DNA from 3 places in the Shewanella sp. Sh95 genome. Region 3 is predicted to be linked to each of the others. Evidence: riboswitches for the same ligand, from Rfam matches in the RefSeq annotation. Region 3 holds a riboswitch; each other region holds the start of a gene.
The links. A riboswitch is a leader RNA that binds a small molecule or an ion and turns the genes downstream of it on or off. The one in region 3 is predicted to bind lysine.

Region 1 (10,053 bases), on a different contig from region 3:
GCCAATCAAACAGAGGGTGTTCTCTAATAGAGCCTGCCGAACCGTATTTACAAAAGGCGCTCGTTTTTGCGGGTATTCTCGGTAATCTTCTTCTGTAATAACAAAAGGACGATGACTGGGGAAACTGCCATGTAATTTGATAATCCTAGGTTTCTTTTGGAAAGCCAAATCATCTTGGTGAAAAACTGTAGAGTAACGACGACTGATTACCTTTCTTTGTGCTCGCTCGAGTAAAGTATCGTAATTAGTGGTAAGGACGTCAGCCCAAGGTAATTCTAAGAGCGTTTCATGCAACACTGATGGGTCTACAGTGTTATCGGGAATATGTTGCATTAAAACCGCATCGAGCGCTGGACGCTTTATTACGGCTTCTGCATCTTCAGCCACTTTTAATAAGCTTAGATAGGATTTTTCGTTCGTATCAGGCCTTCTGCCGTGAGCTTTTTCAAAGAGAATGTCACCCAATTCAAACCAACTTGGATACTTGGCACTGGCGTTTTTGCTAAACCCAGCACCTACCATAACAACGGCTCTGTCACTCCAAAGCCGTTCTGCGATCTGCTCCAAATGCGCTCTAATCGTTTCAGGAAAGTTATCTTGCTTGTTTTTAGCCATTTGCAAACACCATTTTAAAAAGATCGGACAGGCACATTTTTATGCCCTAACAATCGACCAATAACACCTGAGCCGAAGGAGTACACCATCCCCTCGGAGTTGCCGCAGGGCGAATAGGCAAATTGCGTGAGTCTCGCCATGGTCGTTATCGTGCATCCATACACGTCACGACATTCAGGCATCCTGCCTATCAGATGGCGAGCTAGCTTTCGCAGGTGCAGGGACGCATCCTTCGAAAGCGATAGCAAATTTGCCAATGAGCACAAGGGGCTTTCAACTCCGTTAAGGGCGGCAAGGGAGATCCAAGAGGGAATTGCTGTTGCTCCCCTCTTGGTCGACTCTTGTTTAAAAATTAGGGGTGAAGCCCCACAACTTTTATTTATGCTAAAAATTTCGACTACTTTATTTCGAAAGTACCAATTCACCAGAGTCATACGCCTTATCAAATTCTGCTTTGGCATCGGCTTTATGGTTTAGGCAGTTAACCATATGTTCATCTGACTTATAGTTTTTGCAGTCTTCGGGGACGATATAATATTTGCGCCATGCTTCGGCTTTGCGTATACGTGCGGCTTCGTTTTGCTGAGCGATACGTTGCTGTTCCGCAGCCTGTTGCATTGCAATTTGTTGCTTTTGATATTCAGCAAGCTGACGCTCTTTTACAGCTTGTTGATGAGCTTTTTCTCGCTGTTGTTGCTGTAGCGCGATTTCGTTTATTTCTTGCTTAACCCGATATTCGACATAGCTTAGATAGCCAATTCGCACTAACAAAGTGACCAAACCCGCTAACAAGATCCCTAAGGTAATTTGTAAAACTGATTTCATTCCAAAATCCATTTCTATTCCGAACAGCTCTTTTCATCAGAAAACATAAATACTACGGGATACACCAGAACTGGCATTGTTGCACCAGTGACGTTGAGAAAAATGGGCAGGTCATAGTAATACTAACCTGCCATTCCTGTGCTTTACATTCCATGAGTCATTTCTGGTTATTTAGCAAACTTGCATCCACTGTTTAGCAATTAGAGCTTTAACAATTAAAGAATGTAGCATAATCAGTTTAATCTAAACTCTATTGCACCAATATCAATGACTTTTGTTCCATTGTTATCACCGTCAATTGGTCTTGCTACACCATATAGATCGACATCTACTTTCAAGGGCGCACCTGCATCGATTGCTGGTGAGTTACTAAAAGGATATCCATTACTATCAAGCAAAGGATCAGCAAAAAGAGTATTCACCTCAACTTGTTGATCCTGCATATCTATATACAAGCTATTAACTTCATTGACTAAATTGTTATTCAAGCTAATGCTAGATTCTGGAGTAAAACTATACAAAGTACTAGCATAAGAAGCATTATCAATTAACGATCTGGATTTTGAAACGATATTGTTATCGATTGATATTTTATAATATGGCTCATTAACCCCATGATAAATAAGCTTCACCACAGATTCTAAACCCAAAAATGTATTATTATAAACTTCTAACTCAGAGGACATACTTGCATTGATAAGCTGACATCCAAAATATAAATCAGGCGCATCAAAAAGATTACCAAAATATATATTATTGACTAGTCTAGTCTTAGTGTTTTGTGCAACAGCATAATTACCGCTTTCAATCCTAGGGCAATGGTAATCATCATCCAAATTACTAGATACGTAACCATTATCGAGAGCCTTACCTATCAATATATTTTGTTCAAAAAGCATTTCACCACTATTTAAAACGTATACTGAACTGAGGTTGCTTGGTGTACCATCGAATAAATTACGTGTAATAGTACCTCCACTACTCCCTACCTTTATATAGTGATTAGCCAAGGTAAAACCATTTAAACTACTGTTTTTATCAATAATTAAACTTGGTTGCCAAAATGAAGTTTCACCGCTATAAAGCTTAGCACCTTTAGATTCAGCTTCTAATAGGGTTTGCTTTTTAGATAAATCTAAATCACCAATATAAATTCCTGCCGAGACATTAACTTTTTCACCATCGGCCGCCATATCAATCTGTTTTTGTAATGCTTCTGTAGATTGACCAACCACTATTGGAAATGGTATTGAAGATAACACTTTATCACCAGTTATAGAACTGAGTGAATTGAATACTAACTTTCCTTCCCCTTGACTATCTCCCCTAATATCAAGTGTAAAACTATAAGCCTGTTGATAGTCTTTAAAAACAATTTCGTTTCCAACCAAACAATTATACTTTTCATGACTATTAACACATTCGGCACTTAATAATGTGATATGTTCAGGTATGTCTAGTCTAATTTTGTTGCCAGTTACAGTGTCAAAGCCACCAAATTTAGATTCTTGTTGATGAATTATAAATGCTAACTTTTGTGAAGTATCAACTAACTCCATCATGTACTCTTGACGGTTATCAATCCACAATCGATAAGATACATCAGCAGCATGTCTTGCTACATCAATCGTTGCTTGGTTATTCGACAAATCCTCATCATGTCCAAGATGCTGTATTTTTGCAGTGATAACACTCTTAATCTCTGATCCATTAGCTGAGTCAGCATTTAAATAGATCTCTTGAACAGCTTTATATCCTGGAGATATATTATCCCATTTACAGGTCAGTTCGAGTAGATTATCTGATAAAGTACAAAAATTTGAATGAGCATAACTATCGCTATCAAAATAAATCGGAAGAGATGTTGAGTAGGTCGTCAACACTGTTCCGCTGTCAGTTGATTTTACATCACTTTCGACTTCAGCTTTTACGATAATTTTTTTAGAATAGCCTTGGGTTTCATGGGATAAAGTAACTCCGAGATCAGCAATTTTAGGAAGTATTTTTTTATCGTTAGGATGACCAAAAGATAAGAACTCTTGCAAATTAGTAAAACCATCACCATCTAAATCTTGAGTTGCATCCAAAGCCGATGTTGGATTTAAACCAAAAGCTAACTCCCAACCATCAGTTATTCCATCGTTATCTGTATCCTCAAATGAGGTCAATATGGAGGGTTTATAGTATTCCTTTAAAAAAGCATATTCTTTATTTACCATGCCACTATGTAGCATAATTTTATAATAGGTATAATTAGAGTTTACGTTTCCTCTTAACTCCTTATAGAATTCAACTGAAAATGTAGCTTGGCTACTGTTACTTCCCCTAACAACAAACTCACCACTTTCTTCATAGGCATGTACCATAGTGTTAAGTTTAAATAATTCATTCGTTTGGACATCCCAGAACCCTAAAGATGAATCGAATACGCGACCTTGTATCCTAAAACCATCATTTCCACATAAAACCATCTCATTACCAGTTCTAATATATTTAAAATTTGAAAATAAGATTTGTTTTTTATTATTAACATCTGAAAAAATTAAATTATATGTTGCTTCAGTTTTTGCACAAGTTAAGTCCTGCTCTACATATTGTGCAGTACCAGCAAGTAAACTGTGACCTAAAGTACCTTTTACATCAACATCCTCAAAAATCACGGTACTATCAATAAGTATTCCATCGGTGGAAAATCGGTTTGCTCTCACAGTAGCTTTACCGTTAGTTGTCATACCATCTTCAACGCAATTAGTGAAAGCAATATTTTTTTCTTTATCTGAGCTTCCATTCGAAATTTTAATCGTTCCACCACCAGAGCAAGTCGAACCCAGTTCGCCACTTTGATCGTTATAGTCCGGTAGTAATTCAGGAATGAGTGTAAAGATGTACTTGTACACTTGGCCTAATGTTTCTGTATTCAATGGAGCTGCAGACTCAATACCTGCATATTGGTCTTTAATATTGATAAATTTAGACAAGGGATCTTTGGTGACAGGAGGTGGGGTAGGTGTTTCTGCTGAAGAATCTCCACCACCGCCACCACATGCTGAAAGACATAAACACAAAAGGGGTACAAGTGCATATTTCATATCATAACATCCATTTATTTGATTTTATTAAATTATTTAAAATATTCGGATAGGTATAACTTTCATTGTTTATAACTGACACTGAGGTTAAAAAAATTGGACAGGCACTTTTATGCCTTAACAATCGACCTATAACACCTGAGCCGAAGGAATACACCACCCCCTCGGAGTTGCCGCAGGGCATTTGCGTTCGTTGCGTGAGCGAGGCATGGATGCCGAGATAGCGTCAGTCGAATCAGGGACGAGCGTCTGACGCGATAGCATAAGAACGCTTAATGCCCAAGGGGCTTTCAACTCCGTTAGGGGCGGCAAGGGAGATCCAAGAGGGAATTGCTGTTGATCCCCTCTTGGTCGGGTGTGGGTTGAAGACCCACGACCTTGATTCACCTCGGCCGAAAGGCCGCTAAATAACCAGTTCACTACTTTGTGAACCGACAAAAATCTTTCCATGGCTACCGCACTTGGCCAACACCCATTAGCCAAGGGATTGCACTGCTGTAATGCTTTTATAGAATCTAGAATCTAGAATCTAGAATCTAGAATCTAGAATCTAGAATCTAGAACCTAGCACCTAGCACCTAGCACCTAGCACCTAGCACCTAGAGACTTATCGCATATTGTTCAGGAGGTGTTCTTGCGAAATAAAGATACATCTTCCTGATGCAAGTGAACTGAATCGAGGTCACGATTAAGTTTCATCCTTGTTAAAAACCTAAGATAACGTTGTGCTGAACATCTGTCTACCACTTTCACATTACAAATTAGATAGTTAAGTGATGACTTAAGTTTATTTGAATGGATGCAGATTTACTCAAGCCCACCAAAAACCAAGGGGCCCGTGGGCCCCTGGTTGATAGCGTGTAAAAGTGCCTTATGCCGTAGCTAACAAAGGCTGATTTTTCGTTTTACGCAGATGATAAGCAGTGAAGAGCACAAACCACAGGGCGCTTACGGCAAATCCAGCTAAGGTTGAATGCATAATCCCCATGGCCAAATAGCCTAAGGTGGCGCCAAAGGCGATGGCTAACGCATAGGGTAGCTGGGTCATCACATGGTCAATATGGTGGCAACCTGCCCCCGTGGCCGACAAAATACTGGTGCTGGAAATCGGCGAGCTATGATCGCCAAACACTGAGCCCGCAAGCACTGCGGCAAGCATAGGCAGCATTAATGCGATATCGCTGGCTGCGGCCATGTCGCCAGCCAGTGGCAACATAATACCAAAGGTGCCCCAACTGGTTCCGGTGGCAAATGCCATGGCGCAGGACAACACAAACACCACCGCAGGCAACACTTCCATTGGCAAGTTACCGTTGGCGAGGGAGGCCAGATATTTGCCAGTCTCAACATCGCGAACAACCGCACCAATCGCCCATGCAAATAGCAAGATATTGATCGCAGGTAGCATGGCCATCACTCCTTGCGGGGCGGCTTTAAGCCAGTTTTTAGCGCCCAATTTTAACCGCAGCGCAAGCACAATTGACACCGCCAAGCTGCACAGCGCGCCATACACTAGCGAGGAGCCCACATTGGTGTTTTCAAAGGAGCCAAGTACGCTAAATGGCAGCCCTTTTTCATCCAACACTGCCGCACCAGAGGAAATCATAAAATACACGGTCGCGCCTGTGAGGGTTAGGATCGGCAATACCATATCGATCATGCCACCGTTACTTTCTTCAGGGCTTTCCATATCTAAGCCGATTGGACGAGGCTTAGACGGATCCCAAAGCTTCCCCTCCAGCGCCCATGCTTCATGTTTACGCATCGGGCCGATATCCATTTGAAAGATAATCACCACCAACACCATCAACAGGGTAAACACGGCATAGAGATTCATCGGGATCATCTCAACAAAGGCTGAGATTGGACTTTGCTCGCTAATGCCGTGGGCGGCCATAATGCCACCGATAAGCGCGATAATATAAGCGCCCCAAGAAGAAATGGGCATCAATACGCACACGGGCGCAGCGGTAGAATCTAAAAGATAAGCCAGTTTGGCGCGGGAGATTTGAAAGCGATCGGTCACCGGACGGCAAATAGCGCCAACCGACAAACTATGAAAAAAGTCGTCAATAAAAAACGCAAACACCATCACACCAGTTAAGCCTTTTGCGCCGCGACGGGTCTTAGCGCGCTTAGCTGCCCACTCGGCAAAGGCGCGGGTGGCGCCAGAAACCGTCATCAGACTAATGAGTCCACCAAGCAGTAACATAAACAGCAACATATTGATATTGTCGCGATTAAGTGCGCCATCGACCCAAAAAATCTTCAGCACGGTATTGAACATATAGTGCAATGAATCAAGGGGAGAAAACTGATTGAGTAACAAACTGCCGGCCACAATCCCTACGCCAAGGGATAACAGTACGCGACGAGTGATGATCGCCAAGGCGACGGCTAACAAAGGGGGAAGTACTGACCAACCTGAGTCAGCAAAATGACTAATGTCCATGATCTCTTTTCACCAAAAAACGGGTGGAGATCTACCGAGAGGATAAAGAAACAAAACCTATAGGGAGGTATTACTCCTCAGCCCCTTCAGGTAGCGCTCCATAGTGGATGACTATGGCAGTCTTGCACCTATTTGATGCAAAACCAGCAGCTCGGTTTGATGACCTGGCTACTTCGGCGCTGACTCCTTTCCTTGTACATCTGCGGCATCACCCTCCGCACAAGTAGTCATAGGCAGCGCGCCTCTACTTAAAGGTATTCGAGCGGGCATTCTAGCGAGATGGGAACTGATAGCAAGTATTTTGATCCCACTCGCGTATAAAACAATGAATCACCTACAAGTTGGTAACACAAGAAACATCCACCTTTCAAGCGTTGCAATAGCGCTAAATGGACTTATACGAGTAAATGTTTACCAAAAAAATCTAAGGTTCTTGTCCATGCGAGCTCAGCCGTTGGCTCATCATAACGGGCGGTGGAGTCATTATGGAAACCGTGATTCACATTCGGGTAAAGATAAGCGACGTAATCGGCTTTATTAGCCTTTAGCAGGGCTTCATACTCGGCCCATGTATCGTTAATCCGTTGATCTAATGCGGCAAATTGCAACATCAACGGGCCTTTCACACGGCTGCGCAGCTCAGTTGCTGCGGGTGTGCCATAATAAGGCACGCCTGCCGCAAGCTCATCGGGAATGGTGGCGGCGAGCATATTGACGATATAACCACCAAAGCAAAATCCGACAGCACCGAGTTTGCCATTACTCTGCGGGTGCGCCCTTAAAAAACGCGCGGCGGCGATAAAATCCTGCTCGATTTTGGCTCTATCAAGGCTCGCTTGCATGGCGCGACCCGCATCATCATTACCAGGATATCCACCAAGGCTGTAAAGCGCATCGGGGGCAAAGGCGATATAGCCCTTGGCCGCTAAGCGGCGGGCAACATCTTCGATATAGGGATTTAAGCCTCGGTTCTCGTGCACCACCAATACCACAGGGGCTTTTTTACTGAGATCTAAGGTCTTAGGATCGCCCGCCTTTTGGCCTGGGATCAGCAACGCGTTTGGCAAGACTAAATAACCGCGACCTTCACCATAACCATCGGGGGATGGAAATTTCACATAACTGGCTTGAATGCTGGGATCGTTAAAGGAGACTTGCTCGGCTAAGGCGTAATTAGGCATTAGTGCGCCCGTCAGCGTGGTCATGGTAAAACCCAGTGCCACTAAACCTGCGAGGCGAGCCATAAACTCACGGCGGTCGATAATGCCGTGGGCATATTCGTCATACCAGTCAAAGGCTTCCTGAGGAATGACAGGGAAAGGTGGTGTGGTTAGTTCTGGCTTATGATCTGGGCTCATCGTTCTTTCTCCATTTAACAAGCTAACCACTGGTTTATATTCCCTAGCTTGTGAGTTATCTAGCGGCCTTACCAAGAGTAAAGGATGAGAGCTTGTCAGGGCAATTAGCTTTATGCCGCACCTTTAATAATTCTCCACTCATCAATAGCCAATTTATGGTTGATCATGCGCCCAAATTGGCGTGAGCTTTTTATTCCCTAGGGGCATTTTTGTGTATAATGTCGCCAAACAACATATTAATATCATTACATTTCAATAACATAAGTTACCAATGGAGTTCAAATGGCTATAGGGATATGCAGGGTACTTTGTACCACTGTCACGCTCACGCTTGGGTTAACGGCTTGCGATAATCAGGTTTCTGATAAGTCAGCAAGTATTCCCGCTTCGCGCGAGTATCAGATTATTTCTACTTCACACCTCAACGATAGTTTCGAAACTCGTAAAGTGTTGCAGGCACGATTGCTGCTGGATTACCAGTTACAAGATACAGAAGGTAAGACGGCCAGCTTAACCACACCACTAACCCATAATGCCCGCTTTTTTATCCAACCTAACCTGCTGCAAATTAGCGATTATGGCATGCCGATCCCAGTGAGTAATATCGACCCAAAAGCCAAATCCAATGAAATCGCTCAGTTGGTTAAAGATGGCTTTAATGTGGAATTTAACAATGGTGAAGTCCGCCAATTAACCCCCATTGCCAAGATGGATCAAAAAGATATCAAGGAGTTATTTGAGCGCTGGCAAAATCTTAATAACTTGTTTAAACAAGCCCCAACCTTGCCTGTGGCGCTTGAGCCTCGCGTCGGTTACAGCACAAGCGCCCCGATGGATGGGCGCTTAACTTGGACGGTTGAGCAGGTCAGTGAAGATAAATTAATCGCCGTGTTACAAGGTGAAAAAGGCAAGTATAAGGCCTATGGCAAGTTCGAAGTTAACCGTAAAACCGGTTGGTTAGAGAGCATGGCGTTTTTTCAACGGGAAGAGCGCCAAGGCAGTACTTTCACCCACCGTACCCTGATGGCGCCTAAGGATAGGCCGTATATCATGAGCACGCTTTGGCATGCCGATGATAGCTTTGATGCTGAGCGCGATAGGGATGATCGGCAAAAGGAGCTATACCGCATTAGCGAGGTACCGCAGGAGTATCGCCCCAATAATGAGGCATTTATAAAATCCTTATTACCAGACCAACAAGGTATTTTAGATAATGTTGGCCCTTGGGGTACTGATACCCCTGAAGATCTGCAATTACGCTTTGTCCACAATATGAGCCCGCAATATGTGGAAGCCGATGTACGTTATGAGGACTTAAGCGCTTTTGATGCTAACGGTAAACCGATTGATATTCACTTCTGGCAGCACGGTAAAGGTTGGGCGAGGAATTATAATCCCTCGATTGAATCTGCAACCGATATTATTGCGACGGGGTGGGATAACACTGCGAATAAACTCAAGCAGATAGACCATATTAATGCCAAGCTAACGCTTATCCCACAGACGAATAAGATCGTCGAAAAGTCGTGGGATGAATTGCTGGCAACACCTTACACCTTTGGCGATGCCAGCCTAACAATCCAAGTGCTCGATGCCGAGGCGAAACTGTTTAAAGTCATATCAAAACAGAGTGAGGATCAGAGTATTAATCTGCCTTTCCAACAGTTTAAAGGCATGATCGCAGATGCCCGTCGCGAAGGTAATTATCCCTCCT
Region 2 (10,053 bases), on a different contig from region 3:
GCAATAGTTAAAAATAGTTCCTTAACTATTGTTTTTTTTAAAATGTTTAAATGATAAATCAAATGTAGAACACATTTTAAAAGATGTCTGGCCAGCATAAGGTGATTTCGCAGAGGAATCTAACAAACCCTTGTCAAGATTAAGCAAACTTAATGTTATCTGCTTAACTGGCCAATGACGACATTGTACTCGTTTTAGGCATTTGTTAACAAATGAAATGTTAACAAATTTCAGGCTGAGACGCTGATTTACCATGATATTTACTTTAGTCATTGATTAGTATAACTAATGTATTTTTAATTCTTGTGAGCCAGTTCACGCCTCTTTGGATTTTTTAGGCTCTCTGTTAAACTAGCGCGGGTTCATTTTTCGACTAGACTACCAATGGACAACATGACTCAAGATTTGTGGCAGCATTATCAAACGCCGTTGTTTTTGCTTACTCAAGCATTATCCTGTGATTTTTCCTTTGCTGTAATTACCGCCCATAATCCCGCTTCAACCCTCCTCACTCCCAGCCAAAACCGATTACTCGACCGCCAACTTCTACGTGAAATTGAATTATTAGGCAGTCCCTATCGTGCACTGATTGGGGCATCGCCAGATTTATCCCATATGGAGAAGAGCTGGGCCGTGTTTATTGATCGCAGCATGGCCTTGCAGTTGGGGAAAAAGTTTAATCAATACGCTATCTACATGGTGGAACAGGGCGAGGTGAGTTTAGTGCCTTGTACATTAGCCGGGCAAACAGAGGTGTGTTTAGGTCGATTTAACGACTATGTGCGTTTGGTTTATGAGCTACCGGACTTGGTCACCTAACCGCGATTGACGCTTTTAATCGCTCCTCTGGCTAAGCTTTGCTGATCTCACGGCAAGGCTAGTTTGTTTTTCTTCTTTGCTAGATCTGATTGATTTTTCCCTATTCTCGTTTGGCATGAGTCGCAAACGTTTTAAATTCCCATTGTTTTTAAATGCGTTTATTGAATTTGTATATAGTGTGTGAAATTAGCATTGACTTCATTAGGGGTTTATTGCTACTTTTTTCGTCCCTTTCCGGCGGAAAGGAACAGAAGAGGAGCGTTAACTAGGTAGTCAGTCAGAGGAGCACAAACTCCAGCGATGATTGATGAGGGAGATTAACGCCGAGGCATAGATATGGTTGCTGCATGTTTATGTCGGTCGCTTAGGCTGAATCCTAACGATTGTCACCTGTAATTGGTGGAGAGCTTCTGGTGACGATTGCTGTTTCCCTTCTATTGGGGTGCGTATCATTGAGCACCAGGCTCTTCGAACGAAGTTAGTTCGGAGCGTAATCATGTTAGTTAATCAATATCTTATCCTTGTTTGTGCCGTGTATTCTGCTTCTGCGGAGGTGCGCTAATGTCCCTTGTTGTCGCAAAGTTTGGTGGTACTTCAGTCGCCGATTACGGTGCAATGAATCGCTGCGCCGAGATTGTACTGGGTAATCCCGATTGCCGTTTAGTGGTGGTTAGCGCCTCTAGTGGCGTGACTAACCTGTTGGTTGAACTGACCCAAGAGTCAATTAACGACGATGGTCGCTTACAACGATTAAAGCAAATTGCGCAGATTCAATACGCTATCTTAGATAAACTCGGTCGCCCTAATGATGTTGCTGCCGCGTTAGATAAGCTGTTAAGCCGTATGGCGGTATTAAGCGAAGCGCTGGCGTCCCAGCGCAGTAAGGCCACCATGGATGAGTTATTGTCCCTTGGCGAGCAGTGTTCGTCGGCATTATTTGCGGCGGTATTGCGCGAAAAAGGCGCCAACTCAAGTGCCTTCGATGTGCGCCGTGTGTTGCGCACCGACAGCCATTTTGGCCGCGCCGAGCCACAGGTTGAGCAAATTGCAGTGTTATCCCGTGAACACTTACAGCCATTGCTATCTGAGCAAGTGATTGTGACTCAAGGCTTTATTGGCTCCGATGAAGCGGGGCAAACCACAACTCTCGGCCGTGGCGGTAGCGACTATTCTGCGGCACTGTTAGCCGAAGCCTTAAAAGCCTCAGCGGTTGAGATTTGGACCGATGTGGCCGGGATTTATACGACCGATCCGCGCCTCGCGCCAAACGCCCATCCGATTGCCGAAATCAGTTTTAACGAAGCCGCTGAAATGGCAACCTTTGGCGCTAAAGTATTACATCCTGCGACGATTCTTCCGGCCGTGCGCCAACAAATTCAAGTGTTTGTCGGTTCAAGCAAGGAGCCTGAAAAGGGTGGCACTTGGATCCGCCATCAGGTTGAAGATGCACCCGTGTTCCGCGCGGTGGCGCTGCGCCGCGACCAGACGCTACTCAATCTGCACAGCCTACAAATGCTGCATGCGCAGGGCTTCTTGGCGGAAACCTTTGCCACATTGGCAAGACACAAGATCAGTGTGGATTTGATCACCACCTCCGAAGTTAACGTATCGCTCACTCTAGATAAAACCGGCTCCGATTCAAGCGGACAAGGTTTATTAAGTGAAGCGTTACTGCAAGAATTATCGCAACATTGCCGCGTGCGCGTGGAGGATGGTTTAGCATTGGTGGCGATTATCGGTAATCGCATCGCTACGACTGCGGGTATTTGTCGCCGCGTGTTTGAAGTGCTCGAACCCCATAATGTGCGGATGATCTGCCAAGGTGCCAGCCCGCATAACTTGTGTGTGTTAGTAGCCGAATCCGAAGCGGCACAAGTGGTTAAAGCGTTGCACGAAAACTTGTTTGAAGGCGTTTAGTATGTTGCCGACAACATCGTCTCTGCAAATTGGGGAGCTTGCCGCAGGGCAGGCTCTGACGCTGCCGATTTATCACTTTAAGCCAAGTGGTCATGTATCTGGCCCTAAAGTGTATATTCAGGCTAATGTCCATGGTGCTGAGGTGCAAGGCAATGCGGTGATTTATCAATTGATGAAGCAGTTGGAAAATTGCCACATCTTAGGTGAGATTACCTTAGTGCCCTTGGCTAATCCGCTGGGGATTAATCAAAAAAGCGGTGAGTTTACATTGGGGCGTTTTGACCCTATCACTGGCGTAAACTGGAATCGTGAGTACTTAAATCACGCGATAGATTTACCCGCTTGGTACAGCGAGCATGCCGAGCTTAGCGATAGCGAACTTATTCAAGCATATCGCAGCACCTTGATTGAAGCTTGCCAGCAGCGGTTACGTAACGATTGGGGCGTGACCACGGGCCACAGATTGGCGGTTAGCTTACAGGCTATGGCCCATGCGGCGGATATAGTGCTCGATCTGCATACAGGGCCTAAATCCTGTAAACATTTGTATTGCCCTGAATATGATGTTGCAGCGGCGCAGTTTTTCACGATTCCTTACACACTGGTGATCCCCAATAGTTTTGGTGGCGCAATGGATGAGGCGGCATTTTGTCCTTGGTGGCAACTCAGTGAGGAGGCAAAAGCTCAGGGGCGGGATCTCAGTATCGCCGTTTCAGCTTTTACCTTGGAACTGGCGAGCCAAGAACGCATTTGCCTTGAGGATGCTTTAGTCGATGCTAAAGGCATTTTGGCCTATTTAAGCCATCGAGGGGTGATTGCCGAGCAAGTGGAACCCGTTAAGATGCCGCGTTTTGGCTGTTATCTTAAGGATTACAAAAAGTACCATGCGCCTATGGCGGGCTTGGTGGAATATGTGGCGCCCGTGGGAGAGCCGCTTGCGGCGGGTGAGACCTTAGTCAATCTGCTGCGACTCGACTTATATGGCAGTGAGCAGGAGCTGACGGCACTCAGTTTGCCCCAGGATTGTGTGCCTATACTCCATTTTGCTTCGGCGTCGGTGCATCAAGGCACAGAGCTCTATAAAGTCATGACCAATCTGTTTGAATTGCCATATTAACGGCAATCAGCAAAACAAAACGCCAATCTCGATATTGGCGTTTTTTATTAAAGTCTACAACCACTTAAAGCGATAGAAGAGCGCCATTTGCAGGGCAACCAGCGATATTAAAATGCCGCAGAAGGTCGCAAAAGCCCATGCGTTATCCGCACCGGGAATACCGCCGATATTGACCCCAAGCAAACCGGTTAAAAAGCCCAGCGGTAAGAAAATTGCCGAGACTAAGGATAAGAAATACAAGCGCTTGTTTAGCTGCTCCGATTGCTGGCTGAGTAACTCTTCCTGGGTCACATTGGCTCGGTCGCGCAGTGCATCTAAGTCTTCAATGGTGCGAATAAGCTTATCCGTGGTTTCGCGCATCTTAAGTTTTTCGGGCTCATTAAACAGCACAAATTGATCGGACAGCATCTTAGTGAAGGCTTCTTTCTGTGGGCCTAAATAGCGGCGCAAGGCTACGGTTTGTCGGCGTAGTTCGGCAATATCAGTACGTAAATCTTTAACATTGCCAGAAACAACTTGTTCTTCTAATTCTGAAAGTTGCTCCTCTAGCGTATCGATAAAATCGACTTTACGTGTAGTCAGTTTTTCACAAATGGCGAGGAGAAAATCTCCTGTGGTGGTGGGGCCTGTGCCTTCCATGATCAGTTCAGCCACATCTTTAACCGATTGCAGCTCGCGATCACAGGTGGAGATAATGCGCTGTCTATCGGCGTAAATTCGCACGGCGACCATATCTTCAGGTGCTGAGTTTGGATTTAAGTTAATACCGCGCAGTGCGAGTAATACGCCTTCCCCTGCCAATACGGCTCGAGGGCGAGTATCTTGGGCGAGCAGGGCATCGGTTTCGACTTTATTAAGACCGCTGTTTAACACCCAATGGCGAGCCTTTTTGTGGCGATAACGTAGGTGTACCCAAATCAACCCGTCCTTAGGGTCCCAATTTTCAAGTTGTTCTGGGCTTAAGGTTGAGCCAGCTCGTGCGCCGCTAAGCACTATGCTATAGATAAATCCTTCGTGCATGTCACATTCCATCTCATGCTAAATCATCGGGTAAAGCTAACTGATTTTACAGTGGAAATGAAGCCTAGCGTCGTTTCCTCTCACAATAACCTCAGCGCTAGATGAGTAAATTGCTGGCCAAGCAACTTATGATGAAATAGATTAAAATTAGCCTTAGTTGTAATGTATTGAGAAGATAAAATGGAATATGAATTTCGGCGTAACAGTTTGACTGGCACGTATTTAGCCAGCTTTAGCATGGACCATGAGGTACTGGGCCAATGGTTTTCAGAAGAGTTGGGGCCTGAGTTAGCCAAAATTCAGCAAGTGCTCGATATTATCAAAGAAATTCAAACAGGTAAGCGAGTTTCTTGGCGTTTTATCGGCAAAGATATTACCTTAGATCTGGATGAGGAGCAGGCACGAATTTACGCTAATGCTTTAGGATTTGAGCAGGATTATGAACTCGAAGAGGCGATGTCCCTCTATGATGCTGAATCTGAGGCTTACTGTGGGCTAGAAGATTTAGAAGAAGCGCTACTTAGTTGGTATGAATTTGTGCAAAAAGGGCTATAACCGCCCGCTGTGAATATCAACAAATAATAAAGGCAATCTATTGATTGCCTTTATTATTTAATGGAGTAAGTCTATCACTTATCCAATATCAATTGTTCAAATATCTTACAGCCATTTCGGTTCTCGACTTGGCATTAGCTTTACGCAACAGGTTTTTGACATGCACTTTCACAGTGCCTTCACTGATGTGTAAATGCTCTGAAATCATACGATTACTTAATCCTTCCGCCAGTTGTTGCAGGATCTGTAGCTCCCTTGGGGTGAGGCTTGAAATCCATTCTTGTTCATCGGCGGCATTTTTGAGTTCATAGAGATATTCTTCAACTTCTTCGCTGATCACTCTGTGGCCTGACATGGCATTTTTGAGTTTATCGAGCAGCAAATCTGGCTCGGTATCTTTGAGTAAGTAACCGTCAGCTCCCGCACGTAATAGGCGAATAACATCTTGTTTTGCATCTGAAACGGTTAAGATCACGATTCGTGAAGTCACGCCTTCTTGGCGCATGGCATTGAGGGTATCGAGGCCAGTCATTCCCTTCATATTGAGATCGAGCAAGACGATGTCAGGTTCATCAGTTACTACGGCGCTTAAAGCATCTAAACCACTACCCACTTCACCGAAGAGGTTAAAGTCTGGATCTGAGGCGATCAATTGGCAGATACCTTTACGTAAGAGAGGGTGATCATCGACCACCAGAACAGAATAAGGTTTACCCATGTGTAGGCTCCTGTTGAGAAGGGAAGATTAAAGTGACTTTGGTGCCCTGTGATAAATTGGATGTGCTATGGGGTTCAAGGGGCGAGTCTGGATTTTCTGGCTCTAGCTGTCCAGTGATTCCTTTGCGACTAGTTTGCGGATCATTGCTGCTAAATACAACCGTGCCGCCTAATTTGCTGGCACGTTCATGCATGATGCCTATGCCGAAGTGCTGATCCCGTTCTTTAATATGGCCAATACCTACACCATCATCACTTACACTGATATTAACCATACCATGCTCATCTTTATAACAGCGAATATTGATATGGCTAGCACGGGCATGTTTGATAGCGTTGAGCGTTGCTTCTCGGGTGATCTGCAAAATATGGATATGTTGTTTCGCCTCTAACCATTGGGGGGAAAGCTTATAATCGAGGTGGATCTTGATATCGGTTTTTGCTCTGAGCTGCTCAAGCATTGCTTCCATCGCATTCTTCAGATTGGGCTCCTTAATGGTTAATCTGAAGGTGGATAGTAACTCTCGGAGTTGTACATAGGCTGTACTAACCCCTTCGTTGATCTCTGTGAGTTGTCCCTCAATGGTAGGATTGCGGCAGCTAAGATCTAAATTTTTGCGCAGCAAGCTAATTTGGATTTTTAGGAAAGAAAGCACTTGCCCGAGTGAATCATGTAATTCCCTTGCGATAACACCACGTTCTTCCATTAGGGCTAACTGTTGTCTTTGTTCGGTAGCGTTATGAATAACGATGGAGCGAGTAAGCATAATGGCAAAGTTTTTAAACAACGGAGTATTAATATCTTGGGTTGAGATAAGCTCTAAATAACCTAAATCAGCCTGCTCAAATTGTAGCGGAAAGCGGATGTTGTTGTGAGCGCCTTCTGGCCAGCCACCATCGGCTTCGACGACTTCGAGTTCCTGCTCTGGGTACTGAATAATCAGCCTTAAATAGTCGATAGACTCATAATCCTTTAACTTATTCAACGCGGCCTTGAGCGCCTTGTAGTCCAATTTTTTCGCATTAAGAGTCAAAAGGTTATCGTATAAAAAGGCGAGTTCATTGTTTGCTCTGGTGAGCGCAAGAGTCTTCTCGGCGACTTGAGATTCTAAGTTGCCATACAGGGTCGCGAGCTCGCGGGCGGTTTTTTGCAGTGCATCGGTCAGAGCCGTGAGTTCAATATATTCGGTTTCGGGCATTTCGATCTCAAAGTTACCCTTAGAAATCGTATTGGCGGACTCCATCAATTGTTGCAAGGGTACAACGACTTTGCGTTTAGTAAAGCGCACCGCTAAAAAGGCGATAACTAGCATCAGCCCAAGCCCAAAAATTTGGCTCGCCGCGAGAAGGCGCAACTTAAAAGCGGCATGATGCTCCATTTCCAATACCAATAAATCAATAGTATCGACAAAGTCCTTGAGTGAGGCGGCGTAGTCGCGGGAGTTTTCCTGCTCGATGTAATATTTCATCACTAGCCACTTATCGATAACAAGTTGATATTGCTCGGCTATTCTTTTCTGACTGAGCCAGCCTGTGGAGGGTTGTAGTGCCTCAGAATGCAGCGTATTTTCAAATTCAGTGATTTTTTCTTGGGCAGCTTCACTGCCTGAGTTGGGGTAGAACATCAGCCGGTAGCTTTGCATCCGCAGTGAACCAGAGGCGTTGATGGCTTTTGCATCCCCTAGGCTGTAAGACAAATTGATGATTGCGAAGATGGCCAAGCTGCTAGAAAGCAAAATCAGTACTAACATTAAACCCAAAATTTTAGAGGTAAGGCTGCCTCGTTTCATATGTCCATTACCTAATATATGGGCCATTGATTTAATGGCACTTTAGTCGTGTTTTACATTAGAAAATAATGTACTACACTAACGAAAACATAAAAGTGTGAACAACAACACTATTACATTTTGATCTGGCGCAAACTTCGCCGCAGATACCTCCTAAGAGGTATATTTTTAGCGGCATTAAGCTACTAACTTTGGTAACGGAGATGTCGTGATTCACAACAATAATGTAACACGGAGATGAGATGATGAAGAAGATGACAGGTAAGTCCTTTGCACTGAGTGCACTGGTTGCCGCCAGCTTCATGGCGGCGGGCGCAATGGCGAGCGATAAAACTGAACCTCGCAATGAGGTTTATAAAGATAAATTTAAAAATCAATACAATAGCTGGCATGATACCGCTAAAAGTGAAGAGCTAGTGGATGCGCTTGAACAGGATCCTAATATGGTTATCCTGTGGGCAGGTTATCATTTTGCAACGGATTATAAAGCTCCGCGTGGTCATATGTATGCGGTAACCGATGTACGCAATACCTTACGTACAGGTGCGCCTAAAGACGCGGAAGACGGCCCATTGCCAATGGCATGTTGGAGTTGTAAAAGCCCAGATGTGCCTCGCCTGATTGAAGAGCAAGGTGAAGATGGTTACTTCAAAGGTAAATGGGCCAAAGGTGGTCCAGAAGTGACCAATACTATTGGCTGTGGCGATTGCCATGAAAAAGGCTCTCCAAAATTACGTATTTCTCGTCCTTATGTTGACCGTGCTATGGAGGCTATTGGCACTCCATTTGACAAAGCATCCAAGAAAGACAAGCAATCAATGGTTTGCGGTCAGTGTCACGTTGAATACTATTTCGAGAAGAAAGACGACCGTAAAGGTTTCGTGAAATTCCCTTGGGATATGGGCGTAACCGTTGAGCAAATGGAAGTTTACTATGATGGTATTGAGTTCTCTGATTGGACTCATGCACTGTCTAAAACACCAATGTTAAAAGCACAGCACCCTGAGTACGAAACTTGGAAGATGGGTATTCATGGTAAAAATAATGTCAGTTGTGTTGACTGTCATATGCCTAAAGTGACTAGCCCTGAAGGTAAGAAGTTCACTGACCATAAAGTCGGTAACCCATTCGATCGTTTCGAAGAAACCTGTGCAACTTGCCATAGCCAAACGAAAGAATTCTTAGTGGGTGTCACTAATGAGCGCAAAGCTAAAGTTAAAGAAATGAAACTTAAAGCGGAAGAGCAATTAGTGAAGGCGCACTTCGAAGCCGCTAAAGCATGGGAATTAGGTGCTACTGAAGCTGAAATGAAGCCAATTTTGACTGACATCCGCCACGCTCAATGGCGCTGGGATTTAGCCATTGCTTCGCACGGTGTTGCCGCTCACGCTCCTGAAGAAGCGCTACGAGTGTTGGGTACATCTGTTAATAAAGCCGCCGATGCTCGTGTTAAGTTAGCACAGTTGTTAGCGAAAAAAGGTTTAACAGATCCTGTTGCTATCCCTGATATTTCGACTAAGGCGAAAGCTCAGGCGGTACTGGGTATGGACATGGAAAAACTGAATGCAGAGAAGGAAGCATTCAAAAAAGACATGTTACCTAAGTGGGATGCCGAAGCGAAAAAACGCGAAGCGACTTACAAGTAATTATTGTTGAATATGAGCTAACCCCTCATAGTAAAGCCCCCACAATCTAGGTTGCGGGGGCTTTTTATTAGCGATTTTGCTCAGCTATTATGTCTTATGGGGGCTCAGATTGGTAACCTCATTTCGTTATCTTTAACGGCCCTGTTGGACGTTGAATGAAGCTTGCTCTAACGGTTTGTCTATCACTATCCCGCAGTAAAGTCCGTGACCTAACTATTCGTTGTCCTTAGGTTTGTTGCCAGTTTTCCAGCAATGTTGGTGACGCCCTGATTTACTCCTATCGATTGTTGTATCTGTAAATAACCGACTTTTTGAGACAGTTGGAGTACGAAGTTTTAGGGCATGGGAGGCTCATCCATTAAGCACATGGTTATTGATTCACTATAATCATTTTATCCCTTAGCTGTTTTTAATCAGCGTTCAACCTGTGGAGTTGTAAGGTTTTTGTTATTTTTTCGGTAAAATGTCTTAA
Region 3 (10,053 bases):
TAATCAGCTTAGGCGCTTCTTGAGCGATACCGCCGACGGCACCTTCAATCGAATCTGAGAAGGGAATATAGGGCTTTATATCGATAATCGGCGTGCCATCGACAAGATCCATGCCTGAAATCTCCAGGCATACTTTGCCTTTACGTTGCACCACTCGGTGGAGTTTTACCACGGATTGGCCAATGCCGTTTGGGCGAAAAGTCGAGCGGGTTGCGAATACACCGAGTTTTTCATTACCGCCTAAACGCGGTGGGCGAACTGTGGTTTTCCAGCCTTGGGCGAGATTTTCATGGAAACAAAACAGCAGCCAAAGGTGGGAATATTGCTCGATGCCACGCACGGCGTCGAGATGATTGATATGGCCTTCCAGCTCAACATAACCGCGTGCTTCCACCAAACCAGGTTGCCTTGGAATGCCAAATTTTTGTTTGTAGGGGGTACGGCAGGTGGCCACAGCGGTAATTTGGTTGGTAAATGTCATGCAAAAAACACCTAAAGGAAGGAGCAACAACCCAAACTCAGATGGCTTAGGTTGTAAAGTACAACAAGAATGGCGTGCAGTATAATACACGCGATGAACTAGTCGGCGGTGGCCATTTTAATCGCTTGACCGACACATAACGCGCGGCTGATACAGCCTTGCGCAGCTTCTTCCATCATCACGCATTGTTTGATGATGATACCATTAGCACCTTTATCAGCCGCAGCGCGGCGGGCTTCGGTTCTCGCTTCGCTTAAGGATGCTGGCACGCCATTTACATCCGCTTGGCAAGATTCTCCTTGCACTAAGCCTTTCAACTCGTAGTGGCCTTTAGGCAAACTATCACCTTCAAATAGCGTAACATCGCCCGCCTTGAAGTAGTCACTAATCGCCTCACCGTCTAAATTGCTATTAAAACTGTAGTCGCTGGCACAGGCGCTAAGCAGGAGCACTAATGCACTTGAGAGGATGATTTTCATGGTTTGACCTGAGATTAAGGGTAAAGAAGCGCAGTCCCATGGACTGCGCGGTGCTGTGCGATTTATCTCAGTAAATTCTATCGCTTAAGATACTTTTGATAAAGCTGCTGGTGGCGATTATTCAGATCTATTTGTCTTCCTTCAATCCAGATCGCATCAATTTTGTTACTCATGGGGTCGAGGATATCTCCGTCACTCAGCACAACGCTGCCCTGATAGCCTACTTCGATAGCGCCTAAATCGTTAATCCCTAACAGCTTTGCAGCATCTAACGTGACAGATTTCAACGCTTGCTCTGCCCTAACGCCATAAGCTGCGCTGTAACCTGCGGCATAGGGTAGGTTACGACTGTTCCAATCCGATGAAAAACCAAGGGCATAGGGAATGCCGGCATTTGCTAGCAACGAAGGGATTTTAAACGGTAAATCTACCGGTTCATCTGTGCGTTTAGGTAGGCTTAGGGTGTGCGGGTAAATCACACTGGCATTCACTTCCCTTAAGCTTGAGGCCAGTCGCCATGCATCATAACCACCAACAATGACCAATTTAAATTGATATTTTTTAGTCAGGGCAATCACTTGCTCGATTTGGTTAACACTGTCTGCGTGGGCAAATAGCGTCGCTTTACCTTGGTACAGTGGCAACATGGCCTGCCAACGCAGATTGGGCGTGTTGTCCGTATCCTGTGCATTTTGACTTAAGAAATAGCGGTAACCGTCCTCAAAGGCGTTGATTAGCTTATCAATAGCCTGCTGATTTTTTTCAATCGCTTTGGCTTTTCCTTTTTCATCCTCTGGCATGCGTTTTATCTGTGGCCAGTAAACATGAAATTGGCCTTCACTGGGGTGCAATGCATCTTCAATGGTCCACGCATCGAGATCGACGACCACCGATTGGCCCGCGAGTCCGTCACCACTAGGGACGATTTGTGCGTGAGTGATGCCATTATAGCGAATGGTTGGCAGCAGCTCCGAATCCGGGTTGTAAGCCGTTGCTGCAGTAATTTGCGGGTTAAAGTCACCGACTTCAGCGTTATCTACGGTCGGGCGAACCATCTCGATTTCCACTAAGCCAAGACTGGTATCCAGTGCAATAAGGCCGGGATATAAGTGTTTGCCCGTGGCATCGATAACCTGTGCTTTACCATCAGCCCCGTTGACGTGTAACTGTGGTCCTAGCGCACTGATTTTGCCGTTTTCGATTAACACATCGGTATTGGTTAGTACCCCTTGGCTGACCGTATGCACAGTGGCGTTTTTAATCAACACACCGTGAGTTTGTTTAGGCGTAGGGATGAGATTATGTGCCTGCACGGACAAGGTGATGGCCAGTGTCGACAGCAGCAAGGTTGTGGGTAAGTGCTTCATTATTTTGCTCCCTGATGATGTTGGCCCCAAGCCTGATAATGGGTATCGCAGTGCCATTGTGGCTCGTTAAGCGGTGTAACTTTTTCACCCGCCTTAGCGTTATCATCACTACTGAGAATTTTTTGGATAAGAGCGGCACGCTCAGCCACTACTTGCTGCTGGGCAAGCTGGTCTTGGTCGCGATCGAAGTAGCGTTTGCCTTCAACCCAAGCCTGGGTCACTTTGGCATAAATCGACAGCGGCTCGGCGTTCCAAAGCACAATATCGGCCATTTTGCCTGGGGTGAGTGAGCCAACATACTCATCGACTCTGAGCTGTTTCGCTGGGTTGATGGTCACCATATTCCAGGCATCTTCCTTTGACATACCGCAATACATCATTGACTTAGCTGCTTCTTGGTTGAGTCTGCGCTGCATTTCGTAGTCATCGGAATTGATACTCGTCAACACACCTTGTTTTTGCATTAGGCACGCGTTTTGCGGGATCGCATCATAAACCTCGAACTTATAAGCCCACCAATCGGCAAAGGTCGAGGCGCCCGCACCATGGGCAGCCAGTTCACTGGCAACCTTGTAACCTTCAAGCACATGGGTAAAGGTTTGCACTTTAAAGTGGTAGGCTTCGGCTAAGCGCAGGAACATTAAAATTTCCGACTGTACATAAGAGTGAATATGCACATCGCGCTGTTGCTTAAGCACTTCGGCCACCGCCTGCAGGCGATAACTTGGGCGCGGTGCGAGGGTTTTCTTCTTCTCACTGCTGCGTAAATCATCATAATCCTTCAGTGCATTCTCATAGGCGAGTGCTGCATCGAAGGTTTCTTCAAATAAGGCTTTTACCCCCATGCGCGTCTGCGGGAAGCGCTGCACAAACTTTTCGCCCCAGTTACTCTGTTTAACGTTTTCGCCAAGGGCGAATTTGATACTGGCAGGGGCATTGGCAAACTTTAGCTGTTCTGCGCTTTCTCCCCACTTCATTTTTATTAACTGGGATTGGCCACCAATAGGATTAGCGCTGCCATGGAGTAATTGTGCGCTGGTCACACCGCCCGCGAGTGCGCGATAGATGGAGACATCTTCAGGATTAATCACATCGCCAATCCGCACTTCAGAGGTGACTGCGTCGGTGCCTTCGTTGGTGCCGCCGTTGATGGCAATATGGGAATGCTCATCGACAATACCCGCTGTTAAGTGCTTGCCCGTTGCATCGAGGACTTGATATCCAGAAGGCGTGTTGAGTTGCTGGCCGATTTTTTCAATCTTGCCATTGGCCATTAGCAGATCCGCATGTTCCAAGATACCTTGTTTATCTGAGGTCCACAGGGTGGCATTTTTAATATGGAGTTTCTCGGCTTTGGGCGCCTCACTTAAACCATAGGCGACGTTAGGGTAGGTCAGTTGACTGACTAAGGTTTGCGATGCATCGGCTTTAGGCGTGCTTACTTGCTCCGTCTTTGGCAGAGGCGTAAGGGCAATACCAGCAACATTAATGCTACGACTTTGGGCGTCTACCATCCGGCCTTGAATGCCGTCTTTGGCAAACCAGAGGGTAAAACGGCTGATCCCATGAATGCCTGCATCAGTTAAATTGGCGTTAAAGCTGACGCGGCCGTCGTCTTCAAGCTTGAGGTTGGAGAGTGGAATACTCTTCTCGCCAGTGCTCAGATTTCCTTGCAAAGTGGTTTTGCCTGCTTTGTCTGCTTCTTCAAGGTTCAAATCTAAAGTTAAATTATTCAACGTCAGCTGATAGTCACCCAACATCTTGGCTTGTGAAAGTGAGCGGATGGCTTGTTCTTGTCCCTGTAGCCAGACACTGTAAATTTGTCCGTCTTTAAAAATATTGCCCTTAGTAATGACAAAGTCCGCCATATAGCCCGGAGCAAGTTTTCCGGTCAAGTCAGCGGTTCCTGCCATTTCAGCAGCTTGAGTGGTGAGGGCCGCGAGGGCTTTATCTTCGCTGAGTCCTTGCGCAATCGCTTGACGAAGGCGTGGCCAAAACGCCTCGGTCTTAATGCCAAATTGGGTAAACGCAAAGGGGATACCTGCATTTGCTACTGCGGCAGGGTTTGTGGGCGCGCGCTCCCATTGCCTGAGTTCTGCAAGGGAGACTTCGCGATCGGCATCATCGGTACCCACATCGGGTGCTTGTGGGTAATTAAGAGGAAGAATTAAAGGATAATTCAGAGCCTTTAATTCGTTGATCCGAGCATACTCTTGGCCACTTGCGAGTAAGTTGGCGGGCTGCTTATGTTCTTTGAGTAGGTTAGCTGCACGCAATAAATCGTTCAGATTTTTTGTTTCAAATACGATTGGTTTCTCGGCTAAGTTATCTAAACGTTCGAAGGCAATATTAAATTCAATTTGAGGTGTAGCTGAACTATTAACCGATTTGTGCTTATTTTGGTTATACCAGTTAGCATCAGCAAAGGTTTGCCTGATAAGCGCGATGCTACCCATGAGGGAATTGGGATAGTCTTGTTCTGACGTACCTTTATCGAAGGCCATAAAAGGTTGGCTGTGCGCCCTATAAATTACCTCGTTGGCAGTTTTGTCCGCGAGTGAAAGACTGACACCCGTGCCTCGGAAAATACCATCGAGTTTACTACTTTGTACACTGGTAAAGCCGTTATTGATCCAATCTCGTGCGCGTTCTTTATTGGGGTAAATGTAATTAAACCATTCTTTTTCAGCGTGAATTGCACCATTTTCAGCATTCCCGCCAATACGCTTAATATCATATACCGGACGAGTGAGCTGCAATTTGGGATATTCAAACTCGATAGCATAATCGGTAAAAGGATCGATAAAACCGGGATAAATAGTATAACCACTGAGATCGACTTTTAGTGCTGCCGCGGGGATATCACCTTGGTCAATAATGGCTTTGATCCGATTGTTTTCAACTAATAATGTGGCATTTGAGAGTCGTTTCCCCGGTGCAAGAATTAATTCTGCATTGGTCAATGCAGTTAACTTATTGACGGGGGGGATGGGATTGGCCTCGGCAAAAATGGGTTGAGATACAAAACTACTTATTATGCCGCAGCTTATTATTATCTTATTGTTTATCTGCATTTTTTATTCACTTAGACGGAGGGTGAATAAAGAGTAACCTAAAGTAGATGTAAATACTAAAGATGAATTGTAACGCAATTTAAGCATTTACTTGAATGACAATGGGCGGGGTGGGATAGGCATAAAAAAGCTCGCAGGGCGCGAGCTTTTTTATGTTACTCAATGATAATAGCGAATGGCTATTGTCATTACCATTACGGTATTGGATTAGATTAAGAAATCATCCATAGAACGGCCTTTATTGACTTCGTTCTTAAATACTGTTGGCATACGGCCTTGACCTGTCCACTGGATCACTTCGCCATCAACTTCAATTTGGTATTTCGCTGGACGAGGAGCGCGTTTCTTGCTCGAGGCTTTAACTGCAACACCACCTAAATCGTCGATTGATAAACCAACGGCTTCCATTTGTTGACGGATTTCTTCAATTTTTGCATTACGAGCAGCAATAGCTTGCTGTTCTTCTGCTTCCATTGACTCACGCTCAACTAAAATTTTATCTAGTTTAGCCGCTAAATCACGCAGTTCTTCAACGCTAAGATCTTTTACAGCAGCTTTAAAACGACGACCGTGAGTTAATATCTCTAAAAATTCGCTCATATCTATTTTCGTCCCACTCTATTTTTATTACAGGATAATGGTGAACAACAGCTAAATGATAGAAACTAATATTGCTCGAATCAAATAAAATTATGCAATAAACAAAAATTAAATATTATTTAATTTTTGAACTTTTTATATATGGCAAATAAGTGTTCAAAAATGTGGCCAATACGACAGTCTTAAAAATGCAAACAAGCGTTTGACTTTGGTTGACGTTAACGTTAACAGGACGTAAAGTGGCTCTATCCTGCATTGGTGATCACCAATGTTTTGTCCATGTACATGAAAGTGTAGGAAGGAAGCCCTATGAAAGTATTGGTGCCTGTTAAGCGCGTAGTTGATGCCAATGTGAAGGTCAGGGTAAAAGCTGACAACACCAGCGTTGATACCGCAAACCTCAAAATGGCGTTGAACCCTTTTTGTGAAATTGCAGTAGAAGAAGCGGTTCGTTTAAAAGAAGCGGGCAGTGCTACTGAAGTAGTGGTCGTCAGCATCGGCAATAAAGCCGTTCAAGAACAATTGCGTACCGCATTAGCATTAGGTGCTGATCGCGCGATTCACATTGATACTGAAGAAGAGTTAGCACCAGTATCAATTGCCAAATTACTTAAAGCAGTACAAGAAAAAGAACAAGCGCAATTAGTGCTGTTTGGTAAGCAATCCATTGATGGTGATAATAACCAAACGGGCCAAATGTTTGCTGCATTAACGGATATGCCGCAAGCGACCTTTGCTTCAGCAATTAAAGTTGAAGGTAATTCACTTCAAGTTGCTCGTGAGATAGATGGTGGTATGCAAACCTTAAATCTACCGTTGCCAGCTGTGGTGACTGCGGATTTACGTTTGAATGAGCCACGTTATGCCTCATTACCTAATATCATGAAAGCCAAACGTAAGCCGTTAGATGTGCTGACGGTAGCTGATTTAGGTGTGACGCTCAAAGCGCATCAAACGGTGATCAAGGTAACGCCGCCTGCTGAACGTAAGGCCGGTATTATGGTTGCGTCGGTAGCAGAGCTGGTTGAAAAGTTAAAGAATGAAGCGAAGGTGATCTAAATGGCCATTTTAGTATTAGCAGAACACGATAATGCGGCGCTGAAACTGGATACCGCTAAAGTTGTCACCGCAGCTCGTGCGATCGGCGGCGATGTACATGTATTGGTGGTGGGCCATCAATGTGGTGCAGTGGTGCAAGCCGCTCAAGCTCTACAAGGTGTCGCGCAAGTATTAGTTGCCGATAACAGCGCTTATGAAGCGCATTTAGCCGAAAACGTGGCTAAATTGCTGGTGGACTTAGCACCAAACTACAGCCATATTCTCGCAGCGGCATCGAGTGCGGGTAAAGACACGTTACCGCGTGTGGCAGCACTTTTAGATGTGGCGCAAATTTCGGAAGTGATTGGCGTGGTGAGTAGCGATACCTTTGTTCGTCCGATTTATGCGGGTAACGCCTTAGCGACAGTTCAAAGCCATGACGCTATCAAAGTGATGACAGTGCGTGCCAGTGCTTTCGATGCGGTGACACAGGGTAATAACGCTGCTGTGACTACCTTGGATAAAGTGTTTGAAGCCAAAGCTCAGTTTGTGTCTCAAGCGCTGACAGTTTCAGCACGTCCAGAGTTAGGTAATGCTGGCATTATCGTATCTGGTGGCCGTGGCATGGGCAGCGGTGAAAACTTCGGGATGTTAGAGCAACTGGCTGATAAGCTTGGTGCCGCAGTAGGAGCTTCGCGTGCGGCGGTTGACGCAGGCTTTGTTCCGAATGACTTGCAAGTCGGTCAAACTGGTAAAATTGTCGCACCTAACCTCTATATTGCAGTCGGTATTTCAGGCGCGATCCAACATTTAGCGGGAATGAAAGACGCTAAGGTGATTGTGGCTATCAACAAAGACCCTGAAGCGCCTATCTTCCAAGTTGCCGATTATGGCCTCGAAGCTGACCTGTTCGAAGCCGTTCCGCAGTTGATTGCAAGCTTAAGTTGATTTTATTTGTGAGCTAAGTCAGAGTAAGCGGCTTCGCGGTGGTAACTGCTTAGCCGCTTATGTTTTTATGAGCCTCACGCCCATGTATGGGCGTTCTTAGAAGTAGAGGCGCACCAAATATCAGTAGTGATCAGTAGGGTGATTCCGTTGATCGTTCACGAAAGGATTTGGTGCCGAAGTAGTTTGATTTATCACGATCAACTGCTGGGGTTGTGTCTAATAGGTACAACACTGCCATAGTATTTCCAGATACGGATATTAGGAATAGTTACTATGGAGCGCTATTGATAGGACAGGTGATCTTGGGTATCTATTGCCTTTTCCCACCAGTTCAGTCGCCCTCCATTCGTATTTTGACGAAGAAATAATCAATGACTGTAGTTAGTTATGCCGATTCGGCGCTTTCTTTGCTCCCGCCTGTGGTTGCAATTGTATTGGCGATTTTTACTCGCCGAGTGCTTCTTTCCCTCGGTTTAGGAATTGTGATTGGAGTATTATTGCTCAATCAATTTTCTCCTGTGGCCAGCGGTGAGTTTTTATTTAACAGTGTAAAAGGACTTTTTTGGTCGGAAGATGGCGTAAATTCTTGGAATTTATACATTCTCGGTTTCTTGATTGTATTGGGGATGATCACCGCTCTAATTACTGTGAGTGGTAGTGCTCGGGCATTTGCTGATTGGGCAAGGTTACATATTCGTAATAAGCGCGATGCGAAATTACTGACCATGTTTTTAGGCTGTGTTGTTTTTATTGACGATTATTTCAATAGTTTAGTCGTTGGGTCTGTCGCAAGGCCTGTTACCGACCGTTACCATATTTCCCGCGCTAAGTTAGCTTATTTATTAGATTCTACCGCAGCACCAGTTTGTGTCATTTCACCGGTATCAAGTTGGGGCGCTTATATTATTGCGTTAATTGGCGGAATATTAACAGCACATGGTTTTGCGGATTCAGGGCATTTAAGTGTCTTTATTCAAATGATCCCTATGAATTTCTACGCAATTTTCTCTTTATTATTACTGCTTTGTGTGGCGTTTATGGGCTTAGATGTTGGCCCTATGCGTGAACATGAATTAAATGCCATGCGCGGTAATTTATACGATGAGACTAAAGGTTTACCGCCAGGTGCTAATGCTGATTTACCCGAAGCTGAAACAGGTAAAATCCTCGGGTTATTCCTACCTATCACAGTACTGGTATTTGCGACCCTGTATTTTATGATCGATAGCGGTGCCCAAGTATTAGCTAAAGAAGGCATTGAATTTAATATTATTTCTGCTTTCGAGAAAACCGATGTGAGTTCATCACTGTTCTTTGGTGCCCTGATTGGTTTAGCGGTTGCGCTGGTACTTAACTTAGTGCAAGGCGTTGAAAAATCAATGGTATTAAAAGGTGTAGTGCAGGGCGCTCGCTCTATGTTGCCTGCGATTTACATCTTGTTATTTGCTTGGACCATTGCAGGTGTGATCGGCCAGCTTGAAACCGGTAAGTTTATGGCTAGCCTAGCCACTGGGAATATTCCCTTTGCTTTCTTACCTGCATTAATGTTTGTGTTAGCGGGCCTGACTGCATTCTCTACAGGAACCAGTTGGGGTACGTTCGGGATTATGCTGCCGATAGCTGCGGATATGGCGATGGGCAGTCACACAGCCATGATGTTACCTATGCTGGCTTCGGTATTAGCGGGGGCGGTATTTGGTGATCATTGTTCACCGATTTCTGATACCACTATTTTGTCGTCGACGGGGGCCAGTTGCCATCATATCGACCACGTAGTGACGCAGCTTCCCTACGCAGTAATCGTTGCGCTGATCAGCATGATCGGCTACGTAGTGCTTGGCTTTACTGAATCGGTCAATGCGGGATTAGTGACTTGTAGCATATTGTTTGTATTGACGATTTTTGGTTTGCACATTAAATCCAAAAGTACGGCTTTATAAGTCCGTGATTTAACTTCGCTCTTATATTGAGAATGTAAAACAAATCAGCCAGCAACTATGCTGGCTGATTTTTATCTACTCAGTATCTAAAATTACTGAGTCTGATTGAGCCCACGGCGGTTGAGT

Region 1: another riboswitch for lysine. It lies ahead of AEA42_RS19915 (Na+/H+ antiporter NhaC family protein); the one in region 3 lies ahead of AEA42_RS00290 (Na+/H+ antiporter NhaC family protein).
Region 2: another riboswitch for lysine. It lies ahead of lysC (lysine-sensitive aspartokinase 3); the one in region 3 lies ahead of AEA42_RS00290 (Na+/H+ antiporter NhaC family protein).

Annotation. Positions count from the first base shown of each region.
Region 1 is NZ_LGYY01000272.1:10,167-20,219, reverse strand. It holds gene AEA42_RS19930 (SIR2 family protein) at 1-615, opposite strand, end outside; gene AEA42_RS19925 (hypothetical protein) at 1,018-1,440, opposite strand; gene AEA42_RS19920 (thrombospondin type 3 repeat-containing protein) at 1,674-4,529, opposite strand; gene AEA42_RS19915 (Na+/H+ antiporter NhaC family protein) at 5,401-6,981, opposite strand; lysine riboswitch at 7,065-7,236, opposite strand; gene AEA42_RS19910 (dienelactone hydrolase family protein) at 7,377-8,339, opposite strand; gene AEA42_RS19905 (hypothetical protein) at 8,622-10,053, shown strand, end outside.
Region 2 is NZ_LGYY01000167.1:47,182-57,234, forward strand. It holds gene AEA42_RS12145 (DUF3293 domain-containing protein) at 385-819, shown strand; lysine riboswitch at 1,063-1,237, shown strand; gene lysC (lysine-sensitive aspartokinase 3) at 1,381-2,736, shown strand; gene AEA42_RS12155 (succinylglutamate desuccinylase/aspartoacylase family protein) at 2,738-3,853, shown strand; gene AEA42_RS12160 (zinc transporter ZntB) at 3,908-4,873, opposite strand; gene AEA42_RS12165 (YacL family protein) at 5,054-5,428, shown strand; gene AEA42_RS12170 (response regulator) at 5,517-6,146, opposite strand; gene narQ (nitrate/nitrite two-component system sensor histidine kinase NarQ) at 6,139-7,935, opposite strand; gene nrfA (ammonia-forming nitrite reductase cytochrome c552 subunit) at 8,178-9,581, shown strand.
Region 3 is NZ_LGYY01000003.1:4,979-15,031, reverse strand. It holds gene tsaA (tRNA (N6-threonylcarbamoyladenosine(37)-N6)-methyltransferase TrmO) at 1-481, opposite strand, end outside; gene rcsF (Rcs stress response system protein RcsF) at 580-960, opposite strand; gene AEA42_RS00315 (amidohydrolase) at 1,038-2,327, opposite strand; gene AEA42_RS00310 (amidohydrolase family protein) at 2,327-5,401, opposite strand; gene AEA42_RS00305 (H-NS family nucleoid-associated regulatory protein) at 5,609-6,001, opposite strand; gene AEA42_RS00300 (electron transfer flavoprotein subunit beta/FixA family protein) at 6,311-7,060, shown strand; gene AEA42_RS00295 (FAD-binding protein) at 7,061-7,987, shown strand; lysine riboswitch at 8,083-8,279, shown strand; gene AEA42_RS00290 (Na+/H+ antiporter NhaC family protein) at 8,359-9,927, shown strand; gene AEA42_RS00285 (M3 family metallopeptidase) at 10,020-10,053, opposite strand, start outside.